Prochlorococcus marinus subsp. marinus str. CCMP1375: one gene and its partner. The protein of the gene in region 1 interacts with the protein of each later gene in a pairwise test. Links are inferred from orthologs where the notes say so. Each region holds a gene or a part of one and is shown in the gene's direction. Other genes may lie near its edges.

Region 1 (8,243 bases):
TTGATCCAGAAATATTAGCTACTTTTGATAAACTTGGAATTCCCCTTAATGAGCAAAAAAGACTTACTAATGTAGCTGTAGATGCTGTATTTGATAGTGTCTCAATTGCAACTACTTTTAAAGAGAAATTAGCGGAAGATGGAGTTATTTTTTGTTCAATTAGTGAAGCAATTCAAAAATACCCTGAACTTGTAGATAAATATTTAGGCACAATAGTTCCAATGAGCGATAATTTTTTCGCAGCCTTAAATTCAGCTATATTTAGTGATGGATCCTTTGTATATATACCCAAAGGTGTTAATTGTCCTATGGAGCTATCCTCATATTTTAGAATCAATTCTGGAGATACTGGGCAATTTGAAAGAACATTAATTATCGCCGAAGAAAAATCATCAGTAAGTTACTTGGAGGGATGCACAGCGCCAATGTTTGATACCAACACTCTTCATGCAGCTGTTGTAGAATTAATTGCTTTAGATGACGCATCAATCAAATATTCAACCGTTCAGAATTGGTATGCAGGAGATAAAAATGGGATTGGAGGTATTTATAATTTTGTCACCAAACGAGGAAGATGCAAAGGGAAAAGAAGCAAGATTAGTTGGTCTCAAGTTGAAACTGGCTCTTCTATAACATGGAAATATCCAAGTTGTATTCTAGAAGGAGATGGTGCAGTTGGTGAATTTTACTCTGTAGCACTAACTAATAATAAGCAAATAGCAGATACAGGGACAAAAATGATTCATATTGGAAAAAACACAAAATCAACTATTATCAGCAAAGGTATAAGTGCTGGAAAATCAAAAAATAGTTATAGAGGATTAGTTCATATGGGAAGCAAAGCATTTGGCGCCAAAAATTATAGCCAATGTGATTCATTATTAATTGGAGATCAAGCTTCTGCTAATACATATCCCTATATACATTCAAAACAAATGAATTCTAGTATTGAGCATGAAGCAAGTACTTCTAAAATATCTGAAGATCAATTATTCTACCTGAAAAGTCGAGGTATTAATTCTGAGGAGGCTGTGTCAATGATGGTAAGTGGATTTTGTCAGGATGTATTCAATAAATTACCAATGGAATTTGCATCAGAAGCTGATAGTCTATTGGGGCTTAAACTGGAAGGAACTATAGGATGACTAAGCAATTAGATAAAAGAATGGAGCCAAAAAGAATACTTCTAGAAGTTAAAAATCTACATGCAGGAATTGATGGTAATAGTATCCTTAAAGGTGTTAACTTAACAATATATGAAGGTGAAATACATGCGATCATGGGAAGGAATGGTAGTGGGAAAAGTACACTAGCCAAAATAATTGCTGGGCATTCATCTTATGAAATATCTGAGGGAGAAATATTATTAGAAAGTGAAAGTATAACCAGCTTAGAACCAGAAGAAAGATCTAACAAAGGGTTATTCCTAGGTTTTCAATATCCTGTAGAAGTTGCTGGTGTAAAAAATATTGACTTTTTACGAGCAGCAGTCAATGCAAGGCGTAAAGAGTTAAAAGAAAGCGAGCTAGATACATTTGAATTTGATGAAATCGTAAATAATACTCTAGGAATAGTGCAAATGAATAAGGATTTTCTAGAAAGAGGCGTAAATCAAGGCTTTTCAGGGGGAGAAAAGAAAAGAAATGAAATACTACAAATGGCTTTGCTTAAGCCTATAGTTTCTATTTTAGATGAAACAGATTCTGGTTTAGATATAGATGCTCTAAGAATTATTTCAAATGGAATAAATAAAATTCATTCAAAGAATAAAGCAACAATACTAATTACACATTATCAGCGCCTATTAAACGAAATCAAACCTGATTATGTTCATGTAATGAAAGACGGAAAAATTATTAAAACAGGTACCAAAGAACTCGCAATAGCCTTAGAAAAGTCTGGCTATGAAGGACTAGAGCAGGTGGAAACTTAATAAATTAATGGATCCTAAGATTTACTGTGAATGGATAAACTCACTCCCTCACACTAAAGGAGTATTAGCAAACAATCAAAAAGAAGGTAGAAAATTTCTTCAAGAATATGGAATTCCAAAGAAATCTAATGAGAAATGGCGTCTTACAGACCTAACACGTATGAATGAATTTTTTACACTTCCAGTTAATCAGAAAAAAAACAAGATTTCTGTTGAAGTTAATAATAAAGCTAACAAAAAATCAACACAAATTAGTTTAGATACAGATTCTCCGATTGAATGTCAAAGTCTACCAAATTATATTGAACAAATTAGTGAAAATGAATTAAAGAAATATTTTTCTAAGTTTTCCTTTAAGCAAAATAGAGATGATATATTCCTAAAAAAATTCAATGAAGCAATAAATAGTCAATTAATTGCACTAAAAATAAAAAAAGATAGTAATGCTTCATTAGAAATTATTTTGCCAAAAAGTAAAAATGGATTAAGTCCCTATAGGGTTATGCTAATCGTAGAAAAGGGTGCTAAATTAGACATACTAGAAATCTTAAATAGCGAAGATTTCTGTGCTCATAGTAACTTAATTGAAATTTATATTGAAAATCAAGCAATAGTCAATCATGGCTGTATCGCGATAGGTAAACAATATTCAAAGCTATTGAGCCATATATCTATCATACAAGAAAAAGAAAGTGTATATTCTTTTTGCTCAATGTTGGAAGACTGGTATTTCAGCAGAATAGAGCAACATATATTTCAATTAGATGGAAACGCTAGTACAAATATAAAAGGACTGCAAATAACATCTAACAGTGAAAATATTGAAACTCATTCTATAGTTAAATTTGGTGGTCCTAATGGGTCCCTCGAACAAATCCATAAAGCAATTGCAGCCAATGAGTCTCATTCTATATTTAATGGATTAATTGATGTGCCTCAAGTAGCGCAACAAACTAAAGCAAGTCAAATAAGTAAGAATCTGCTTTTGTCTTCTAACGCAAAAATAGATACTAGTCCGAAACTAAATATTATTGCTGATGATGTTCAATGTAATCATGGTGCAACAATTAGTCAATTAGAAAAAGAAGAACTTTTCTATTTACAAAGTAGGGGAATTGATCAGAATCTCGCGAACTCTCTAATAATCAATGGATTTTGCAATGAAATTTTGAATGGCATGCCATTAGAAATAACTAAATGGTCCTCTCTCTCAAAATATCTATAAAGAATTACATGAAAAGTAAAAAGAATCTAGCTGAAATAACAAGAAAGGATTTTGAACTCTTTTCTTTAGGCTCTCAAGAAAATAATGATTTAATTTATTTAGATCATGCAGCAACTAGTCAAAAGCCAAAATTTGTGATTGAGAGAATGGTTCATTATTACAAATATGAAAATGCAAATGTTCACAGAGGTGCTCATCAGTTAAGTGCCAAAGCAACTCAGGCATTTGAAGATGCCAGAGAAATAACATCACAATTTGTTCAAGCAAAGTCAAATAGAGAAATTGTTTTTACTCGCAATGCAACTGAAGCAATTAATTTAGTCGCATATTCATGGGGAGATTCTCAATTAAAAGAAGGAGACGAGATATTGATTACTTTAATGGAACATCATAGTAATCTTGTTCCATGGCAACTACTAGCAAAAAGAAAAGGTTGTAAGCTGCGTTATATTGGTATAACAAAAACAGGAGAATTAGATCTCAATGATCTAAAGAATAAAGTAAATGAAAAAACTAAATTAGTATGCCTTCTTCATGTCAGTAATACATTAGGAACCTGCAACCCTATTAAAAAAATCTCAGAAATTGCTCATAGTGCTGGAGCTTTAATACTCATAGATGCTTGCCAAAGCCTTGCCCACAAAAAAATAAATGTTGAAGCATTAGATATAGATTTTCTAGCTGGTTCATCTCATAAATTATGTGGACCAACAGGTTGTGGCTTTTTATGGGCTAAAGAAGAAATATTAGAAATAATGCCTCCTTTCTTAGCTGGAGGTGAAATGATACAAGATGTTTCTCTTCAAAAAAGTAACTGGTCCGATTTACCACACAAATTTGAAGCTGGAACTCCTGCAATAGGAGAAGCTATTGGTATGGGAGCAGCAATTTCTTATCTTCAGTCTATTGGTTTAGAGAATATAGGTTTATATGAGAAAGAACTGACACAATACTTGTTTAAAAATCTAGAAACTATAGAAGGAATTAGAATTTTAGGTCCCACTCCTGAACAACAGCCCAATCGTGCACCTTTAGCAACCTTCTATATAGAAAATATACACTCTAATGATATAGCAGAATTATTAGATTCAAAAAATATTTGTATCAGAAGTGGCCATCATTGCTGCCAACCAATTCATGAATACTATGGAATAAGCTCAACTGCGCGTGCAAGTCTTAGCTTTACATCAACAAAAAAAGAAATAGATTTTTTTACTCAAGAACTGATGTCCAGTATTAATTTTATTAAGGAACATTCCTAAAGCCCTAAATGTACATTAAAAAACCTTTCAGTTAACTCTAATACCTCAATATTTACAAGTGCATCTCGAAAACCATGGCCTTGATCTCTAAATGTATATAGTTCTACAGGAATTTGATTCTTTTTAAGTCCAAAAAAGATTTTGTTTACTTGCTCTAATTTAACAACCTTATCTTTCATCCCATGAAAAAATATAACGGGTGAAGTTATTTTTTTGATATGATTAATGGGTGATTTATCATAATATTTTTCTTTATTTTTAGACAAAGGGCCTACTAGATAATCTAAATAATTGCTCTCAAAACGATGAGTCGTTTCAGACATATCAATCAAATCAGTCACTGGATACTTACAAGCAGCAGCATTAAAAATCTTTGAATAGCATAAAGATGCTAAAGCAGTAAATCCTCCAGCACTAGAGCCTTCAATAGCAATATAGTTATTATGTGCCTTGCCTAATTTCAGAAGTTCCTTTACTGCTGAATAACAATCAACTACATCGACAGTTCCCCATCCTTCTCGAAGGCGATCACGATAGTCTCTACCAAATCCTGTTGAACCTCCATAATTAACATCTACTACTGCCCATCCTCGAGAAGTCCAAAACTGAGTCGAAAGGTTCAAACCTCTAGAAGCCATTGAAGTTGGACCACTATGTATCTTGACTAAAAGAGGTATTACATTAAATCTCCTAGGATTTGGTGCGTAATATAAAGCATGGGTTATACGACCATGAAACCCTTTAAACCAAAAATCCTCAGCAACACTTATTTCATCTTGATTTAATATAGAATTCTTTTCTTCTAATTTATAGGTATAAGGCTTTTCAACTAAATCAACTTCTAAAAGACTTGATTCTTTAAACGAATTACCTGCAATAAGAATTACTCTACCTTGATTAGCATCTAAATAAGATAAATTATCAAAAGGTAGGTCAATATTTATTGTCTTTTGATTATGATTAATTAGATTCAATTTCCATGTTGTATTCTTACAACTTAAGGCTAGTATTCGATCTTGAGAAATAGCAATTGTAGACATTCCAGCAATCCATTGCGGCATGGCAAATTCAGCCTGTATATTACATATATGCTTATAATTTGATATTAAATCATTTTTAAAATCTATTCTTTTTAAATTCCACCAATCATTACTATCCTCAGCGAATACCAATTGATCATTGTTTAACCAAGTTGGCTGGAAAACTGATACTTTCTTGGAGGAATTAATTAAAGGGTTTACAAAAATCTTATGAGATGATAATTCCCCTTCATCAGATACTGAAGCCAGACACAGTTCACTTTGATCCCAAGGCATTGAAGGTTTCTGCCACTCAACCCATGCCAACTTATTGCTGTTAGGGCTTAACTTAAGATATCCAAGAAAATCTTTTGCTATATAAATAACTTTAGGTTCTTGCAATGCATCATTTAAAGAAAATGAAACTAAATAGTCTCTATCATCTTTCTCCATAACTCCCAACCAACGCATTTTTTTTAAATCAATCAAGCCATCTCCCAAGTAAAAATCTGCTTTCTTTGACAAACAAATCGGTTCTGTTAATTGAATTAATAGGGGTTCCTTTTTTTCTAAAGAAGTTTGCAGACCTTGCCACGATTGTGACCAAAGACAACCATCAGAATGATCTACCCAAGTTAAGAAAATTTGATCACAAGAACATACAGCAGCTAAAGCCGCTCCACCATATCCATGAATAGAACTTTTTATATTCCATTTAAAATGAGTTAATTCTTGTGGGGAACAATCAGTTTTGCCCCATGGACGCACCAATGCTGTTGTCCTTCCTCCTTCATTTGGCCTTTGCTCTAGCCATAAAACCCAATCATCGATTAACCGTGGTTCTTTTATGTTCGGAGAGGAAGCGCAAACTGTCTTTGCATCTAATGGAGTATTTAAAAATGAAGTGCGCTCAGAATCTCTATTTTTGAATTTCACAGAGGAACCATCTAATTAGCCCTAAAATAGGTAAAATTAGTATTAGTTAAACATTAACCTCCTTGGCTCGCAGTTTTTCGCAACTTGCTATTAATGCAGAAAAGCAAAGAACTTCTCTTGCGGTTTCTAAAAAACCAACGGATCAGCCTGAACTTGAAATTCACACACTAGGCAATTCAGCATTAAGGCAATCAGCTAAAAGAATTAGCAAAGTCGACAAAAATATTAGAGATCTAGTAAAGAAAATGCTTCACAGCATGTATGCAGCGAAAGGCATTGGCTTGGCAGCACCGCAAATAGGCTCTCAACAACAACTTTTAGTTATTGATTTAGACATTGAAAATTCAGCCACTCCTCCAATTATTTTAATTAATCCCGAAATCACAGAATTTAGTGCCACTATTGATACATATGAAGAAGGATGCTTGAGCATCCCAGGGGTATACCTTGATGTAATCAGACCATCATCTATTAAAGTAAATTTTCGTGATGAAATGGGAAGACCAAAAAAAATAAACGCTGATGGCCTACTTGCTCGCTGCATTCAGCATGAAATGGATCATTTGAATGGAGTGCTTTTCGTAGACAGAGCAATTAATGAAGAAGCTTTAAATAAAGAGTTAAAGGAGCATGGCTTTAAGAAAAAAGATGTTTTAAGGTTATGTAGTGATTGAAATCCATCTAAAAAAGATTTTAAAAAAAATAATTTCTTACAAAGCTCAAAATTTTAATTCCTACAGGTATTAACAATGTTTTCAATAATACAAACTAATATTGCTACTTAAATGGTAAACTTATTAAGTTCATATCAATAAAAGCATATATAATTTATTCATCTAAATCATTAACCATTATAAGGAAATATTTTATGTCTGAAGAAACAATATTTAGTCGTATTCTAAGAGGAGAAATTGATTGTGATGAAATTTATAGTGATGAAATGTGTCTAGCCTTTCGTGATATTCAACCTCAAGCTCCAGTTCATATACTGGTAATTCCTCGAAAAGCCATACCAAGTCTTAGAGAGGCTGAAATTCAAGATGAAAGCTTATTAGGTCATTTATTACTAGTCTCAGCGAAAATAGCGAAGTTAGAAGGTTTAAACCACTGGAGAACAGTTATCAATAGCGGTAGTGAGGCTGGTCAAACAGTTTTTCATCTTCATATTCATGTAATTGGTGGTAGAAAATTAAACTGGCCTCCAGGCTAAATTAGAAAAGAAAATTAAAAATATAACTATTGAGAATCCCTGATTTGTAGATACTTTTTTCTTAATCAGACTCTTAGAGCCTCATAAATTGTAGAAAATCAACTAATTTGATGAGAGTTTGCAGCTTTTTCTTAACTTTTTATGAGCGTTAAGAATACAATTAGATTGCATAAGTTCCGAGATGACTAGAAGCTTATGATATTGCTATGACAGAACAAACCATCTCTAATAATAAACGCTTAAGGGATCAACTCAGTAGCTTAAGAAAATTAGCGCAGCCTTTCTTTTTGCCACTTGAACAAAATAGTGGGTGGAGTTTTATATGGCTACTGATTTCGCTATTATTTTGTGTAGGGGGAATCGTTCTAATATTATTAACTGGCTTAATAGAATTCTTTGAAAAAATACAGCCAATTTTATTAGAAAAATATTTTAATGGGGTAGTTGAAATAGTAACTTCAATATGGTCTAGTTGGTGGGGGTTTTTCTTTTCAGGAGTATTTGCTATTGGAAGTTTAACTTTTTTTAATTATAGGCATCAACTGAGAAATAAAAGATGGGTGCATTGGTCTTTACTAGGTATTATTGTCCTAATGCTTTTGGCAGTTAACGGAATCAATGCAGGAATTGGTTTTATTGCAAGAGATTTGACAAATGC
Region 2 (5,562 bases), 1.6 Mb from region 1 along the record:
ATCTATAGTTTTTGTTTCATTGATCTTCATACCTACAATCCCTTCAATAAATCCAGGGATCATTCGACCTTCTTCTAAGTCGATTTCCATAGATTCGCCACTACCTCCTTCTATTTCACTTCCATCATCAGCAAAAGTACCTTTGAAAGTGAGAATAGCGATGTCACTATGATTGGCTGGACGATTTTCTACAGGAATAACGGTTGCTAATTGTTTACGAGATTCTTCTATTAGTTCATCGACTTTGCTTTCATCAAAGGTGATCGGTTCTGCTTCCGTGGTTAATCCTTTAGTGGTTTTTAGTTTAGGAATAGGTGCTACATCTGTTTCTAAAGTCACTGAAAGCGTTTGTTCTGGATTGAAATTTTCTAATAAGGGCTCAAATCCACCTGCTAACTCTGGTTCACAAAGAGGTTCTATTGATTCTTCTTTTAGAGCTTGCTTCCATATTTTTTCTAATAATTTTTCTAGGGCAGAGGCTTGAATTCTTTTAGATCCAATTTGCTGGAGAATTACAGATTTAGGTACTTTCCCTTTGCGGAAACCAGGTAGATTTGCAGATTTGCATAAAGTTGTCAGCGCATCTTCAAAACTTGTTTTGCATTGTTGAGCTGGAACTTCAAATTCAATTGCTATTCGACTATTGGGGAGGGCCTTGGTTTTTATTTTTAATTGGGAATTACTCATTGGTTCACTAAGGGTCGAAGCTCATTGGCCTATTACACTAGGGAAGAGTAAGACCATCTATCAAAAACTGAGCTTCTTTTTTCGATTTTTGGACATTAGTTTCTTTCGGCTTTTCAAATTTCTACAGTACCCATCTTTTAAAAACAATTTTTATCTTTTAATAGTTTGACTCTTCAAAAGCCTTTCCCTGATAGACCTTTAACCCTTGCTGTACTTGGTTCAAGCGGAGCAGTAGGCGCTGAAATACTAAAAATTCTTGAAGAACGTTCTTTTCCTATCAGGGAATTACGTTTATTGGCATCTGAAAGGTCTGCAGGTCAAGTTCAATTTTTTAAAGGAGAAGATCTTGTCGTAAAAAAAGTTTCACCCGAAGGATTTGAGGATGTTGATCTTGTTTTAGCTTCTGCAGGTGGATCAATTTCTCGAAAATGGAGAAAAGTAATCAATTCTGCAGGTGCTGTGATTGTTGACAATTCCAATGCATATAGGATGGAACCTGATGTTCCTTTAGTTGTTCCTGAAGTTAACCCAAGTCAGGTTTTTACTCACAAAGGGTTAATTGCAAATCCTAATTGCACAACTATTTTATTAGCTTTAGTTTTAGCCCCATTATCAGCACAATTACCAATTAAAAGAGTTGTAGTTTCCACTTATCAATCAGCTAGTGGAGCAGGAGCTAGAGCTATGAATGAGTTAAAACAACTTAGTCAAGATGTATTGAATGGGAATATTCCCAAGAGTGAAATTCTGCCTTATTCACTAGCCTTTAACTTGTTTCTCCATAACTCTCCATTGCAATCAAATAATTATTGTGAGGAGGAAATGAAAATGATTAATGAAACGCGAAAGATTTTGAATCAATCAGAGTTAGCTATAACTGCTACTTGTGTGAGAGTACCAGTTTTAAGAGCTCATTCTGAATCAATTAATATTGAATTTGCCGAACCTTTTCCAGTAGAAGAAGCACGAAAAATTCTTTCTAATGCATCTGGTATTAAACTATTAGAGGATATTCAAATGAATAGATTCCCAATGCCAATTGATGTTACTGGCAAAGATGATATTGCAGTTGGAAGAATACGACAAGATTTAAGCAATCCTAAGGCTTTAGAGTTATGGCTATGTGGTGATCAAATACGTAAAGGTGCTGCATTAAATGCAATTCAAATTGCCGAACTTTTGTTAACAAGATCATGAGTACTGTCCCTGAAATATCATCAGCTCCTTTTGGACGTTTATTAACCGCAATGGTTACTCCATTTGATACAGCAGGGGCTGTTGATTTTGCCTTAGCTGCTCGACTTGCACGTTATTTAGTTGATCAAGGTTCTGATGGTCTTATTGTTTGTGGGACTACAGGAGAGTCACCTACTTTAAGCTGGGAAGAACAATATCAATTACTTGAAACAGTAAGAAATGCTGTTAATGGTTCGGCAAAGGTATTAGCTGGGACTGGGAGTAATAGTACATCTGAGGCGATTCATGCAACTGCTAAGGCAGCTGAGGCTGGAGCTGATGGTGCTTTGGTAGTTGTGCCTTACTACAACAAGCCTCCCCAAGCAGGCTTGGAATCACATTTTCGTGCAGTTGCTCAAGCAGCTCCAGATTTACCATTAATGCTTTACAATATTCCTGGAAGAACAGGTTGTTCTATATCTCCAATCACTGTTCAAAGACTAATGAATTGTTCGAATATTGTAAGTTTCAAAGCTGCAAGTGGCACAACTAATGAAGTGACTGATCTAAGAATTAGATGCGGTTCTAGACTCGCAATTTATAGTGGAGATGATGGGCTTCTTCTTCCGATGTTATCTGTTGGTGCTGTTGGTGTAGTAAGCGTAGCTAGTCATATTGTTGGCATGCGCTTAAAAGCAATGATTGAGGCATATTTCGCTGGGGAAAATAGTCTTGCACTTAGTCATCATGAACAATTACAACCTCTATTTAAAGCTTTATTTGCAACAACTAATCCCATTCCAGTTAAGGCAGCTCTTGAACTAATTGGATGGCCAGTAGGTGCTCCCCGCAGTCCATTACTCCCTTTGGAAAATCAAATGAAAAACGAACTTATGAAAACCATTTCAGCCTTGCTTCAAACCTAACAAACGGTTTCTTTTGCAATTGGCTTTTTTGAGAGCCTTATCTCATTAACAAATCAAGCTTGTTTCCTCGATAAATTGTCTTATGACTAACAGCCCTTCTACAAAATCTCATTCTAAGGAACCATCCTTAAGAGTCATTCCTTTAGGTGGACTTCATGAGATTGGTAAAAATACATGTGTTTTTGAATATGGTGATGAGCTAATGCTTGTTGATGCAGGTTTAGCTTTTCCAAGTGATGGCATGCATGGAGTAAATGTTGTCATGCCTGATACGAGTTATTTAAGAGAAAATCAGAAACGGATTAGAGGAATGATTGTTACTCATGGTCATGAAGACCATATAGGAGGCATTTCTCATCATCTAAAGCATTTCAATATTCCAGTCATTTATGGTCCCCGTTTAGCAATGTCAATGCTTCAAGGGAAAATGGAAGAAGCAGGGGTAACAGATAGAACTACTATTCAAACTGTAGGACCAAGAGATGTCGTCAAAGTAGGTCAGTCTTTTTCTGTTGAATTTATTCGAAATACTCACTCTATGGCAGATAGCTTTTCTTTAGCTATTAAAACCCCAGTAGGGACAGTGATTTTTACAGGAGATTTTAAGTTTGATCATACGCCAGTTGATGGGGAACATTTTGATCTTGCTCGCCTGGCAAAGCATGGAGAAGAAGGTGTCTTATGCCTTTTTAGTGATTCAACTAATGCGGAGGTTCCAGGGTGGTGTCCATCAGAACGTACTGTTTTCCCTGCATTAGAACGCCATGTTGCTGAGGCTGAAGGTCGAGTAATTATTACTACATTTGCGAGTTCCATTCACCGTGTTGCAATGATTTTGGAGCTTGCTTTAAAACATGGTCGCAAGGTTGGATTACTGGGTAGATCTATGTTGAATGTCATTGCTAAAGCAAGAGAAATTGGATATATGAAGGCACCTGATGAGCTTTTTGTTCCAATTAAACAAATTCGTGATCTTCCTGATCGTGAGACATTGCTTTTAATGACTGGTAGTCAAGGAGAACCCTTAGCTGCTTTAAGTCGCATTTCACGTGGTGATCATCAACATGTGCAAGTAAAAACAACTGATACCATTATTTTTTCAGCTAGTCCCATTCCTGGAAACACAATTTCTGTTGTGAATACTATTGATCGTTTGATGCAACTTGGTGCAAAGGTAATTTATGGGAAAGGCGAGGGGATTCATGTTTCAGGGCATGGTTTCCAAGAAGATCAGAAACTTATGTTGGCGTTAACAAAGCCAAAGTATTTTGTTCCTGTGCATGGAGAGCACAGGATGCTTGTTTGTCATAGTAAAAGTGCTCAGTCGATGGGAGTTCCCGAAAATAATATTTTGCTTTTGGAGAATGGAGATGTAGTTCAACTCACACCTAATTCCATTACCAGAGGGCAACCCGTAAAAGCAGGAATCGAACTTTTAGATGCCTCTAGAAATGGCATTGTTGATGCGCGCGTGTTGAAAGAACGGCAGCAATTAGCCGAAGATGGTGTTATTACTCTTCTTGTTGCAGTTAGTACAGATGGAGTAATGGTTGCTCCACCTAGGGTCAATTTACGAGGAGTTGTCACAACTGCAGAGCCTAGGAAAATGTCTCTTTGGACTGAAAAAGAAATTATCTGGGTTTTACAGAATCGTTGGAAGCAACTTTCTAGACAGGTCAGTGCAAATTCTGTTGAAGTTGATTGGATTGGATTTCAGAGAGAGGTTGAATCTGGTTTGGCAAGAAGAATGCGTAGAGAGTTTCAAGTGGAGCCTTTAATTCTGTGCTTAGTTCAGCCTGCTCCAGGAGGTACTCCTGCTTATAAAGGAAGAGTTGATGAAGAAATTAATTCAAAAGCAGCTCCAAAAAAAGCAAATACACCTAGAAATCAGCAGCCAATTCATTCCACTAATCACAATCAAAAACCGTTAGCTGCAAGTGTCAGTACTTCAACTCCTCAGCAAGAGAATACAACTCTAGAAGAGCCAGCAGGTAGAACTAGACGTCGTCGTTCTGCAATTGGTTAGAGGAAAGAAAATTATAGAAACTTCTAGCTTGGATTAATTAATCAGCTCGATGGAATTTTTGTTCCATCTAATTTTTAAATGATTAGATATATCCATATTTCCTGGTCCTTTGTTTTTTCCAATCTTCTGACTAAGCTCTTCCAGTTGCTTTGATGAAAGCAGAGGTGCTTTGTTGTCTTCTAACCATTGCGCCAGAATAATTGCTCTTACTGTTTTAGATAGTTTTGTCATTTTGCTTCTGCTTAACCCTGTTGAAGTAAGTAATGCTCCAAGGGCAAGGTGAGCTAATTGATGTTGATCTTTTTGCAAAGATGTAAGACGTTCTGCAAGATTTGAGATTCTTATAGTGCTTTGTGGATGTAATGACTCAAGCACAGGAATTATTTCTGCTCGGATTTTATTTCGGCTGTAAGCAATATTGGAATTAGAGGGATCAATCCATATTGGAAGATCCATTTCATCACATATTTGAATAGTTTCTTGTCTGCTAAATCTTAGGATTGGACGAATCAGTTGTATTTTGGTTTCAAGTGTTCTGTCCTCTCTTAAACTGCTTAAACCTTTTAAATGCGCTCCTCTTGCGAGATTCATGATAAAAGTCTCAGTTCTATCATTAGCTGTGTGACCAGTCAAAACGCGTTCGCAAGGTAAAGAAGGGCTTTCTTTCGAAAGAGTTTTAGCTTGTTGGATAAGGCTTTTATAGCGCCAGTTTCTTGCATCTTCTTCAGTAGATACTTTTTGCTTATT

The links.
Region 2: the proteins of def (region 1) and PRO_RS08935 interact in binary tests that used the Escherichia coli proteins (3 or more experiments, as listed by UniProt). The link is inferred for Prochlorococcus marinus subsp. marinus str. CCMP1375 from one-to-one orthologs.

Annotation. Positions count from the first base shown.
Region 1 is NC_005042.1:90,074-98,316, reverse strand. What follows is about bases 5,389-8,243. They hold def (peptide deformylase), read left to right. Parts: upstream 5,389-6,437; coding sequence 6,438-7,049; downstream 7,050-8,243. Other genes in these bases: PRO_RS00405 (ABC transporter ATP-binding protein/permease), read left to right, coding at 7,792-8,243; PRO_RS00410 (histidine triad nucleotide-binding protein), read left to right, coding at 7,244-7,585; PRO_RS00420 (alpha/beta hydrolase family protein), read right to left, coding at 5,389-6,375. In the rest of the region: Fe-S cluster assembly protein SufB, read left to right, coding at 1-1,145; Fe-S cluster assembly ATPase SufC, read left to right, coding at 1,142-1,933; Fe-S cluster assembly protein SufD, read left to right, coding at 1,941-3,158; PRO_RS00425 (aminotransferase class V-fold PLP-dependent enzyme), read left to right, coding at 3,131-4,420; more of PRO_RS00420, read right to left, coding at 4,417-5,388. UniProt on the Escherichia coli protein: Removes the formyl group from the N-terminal Met of newly synthesized proteins. Requires at least a dipeptide for an efficient rate of reaction. N-terminal L-methionine is a prerequisite for activity but the enzyme has broad specificity at other positions.
Region 2 is NC_005042.1:1,666,945-1,672,506, reverse strand. The notes cover bases 1-2,868. They hold PRO_RS08935 (aspartate-semialdehyde dehydrogenase), read left to right. Parts: upstream 1-852; coding sequence 853-1,884; downstream 1,885-2,868. Other genes in these bases: dapA (4-hydroxy-tetrahydrodipicolinate synthase), read left to right, coding at 1,881-2,789; tig (trigger factor), read right to left, coding at 1-687. Also shown: PRO_RS08925 (ribonuclease J), read left to right, coding at 2,872-4,815; tRNA lysidine(34) synthetase TilS, read right to left, coding at 4,849-5,562.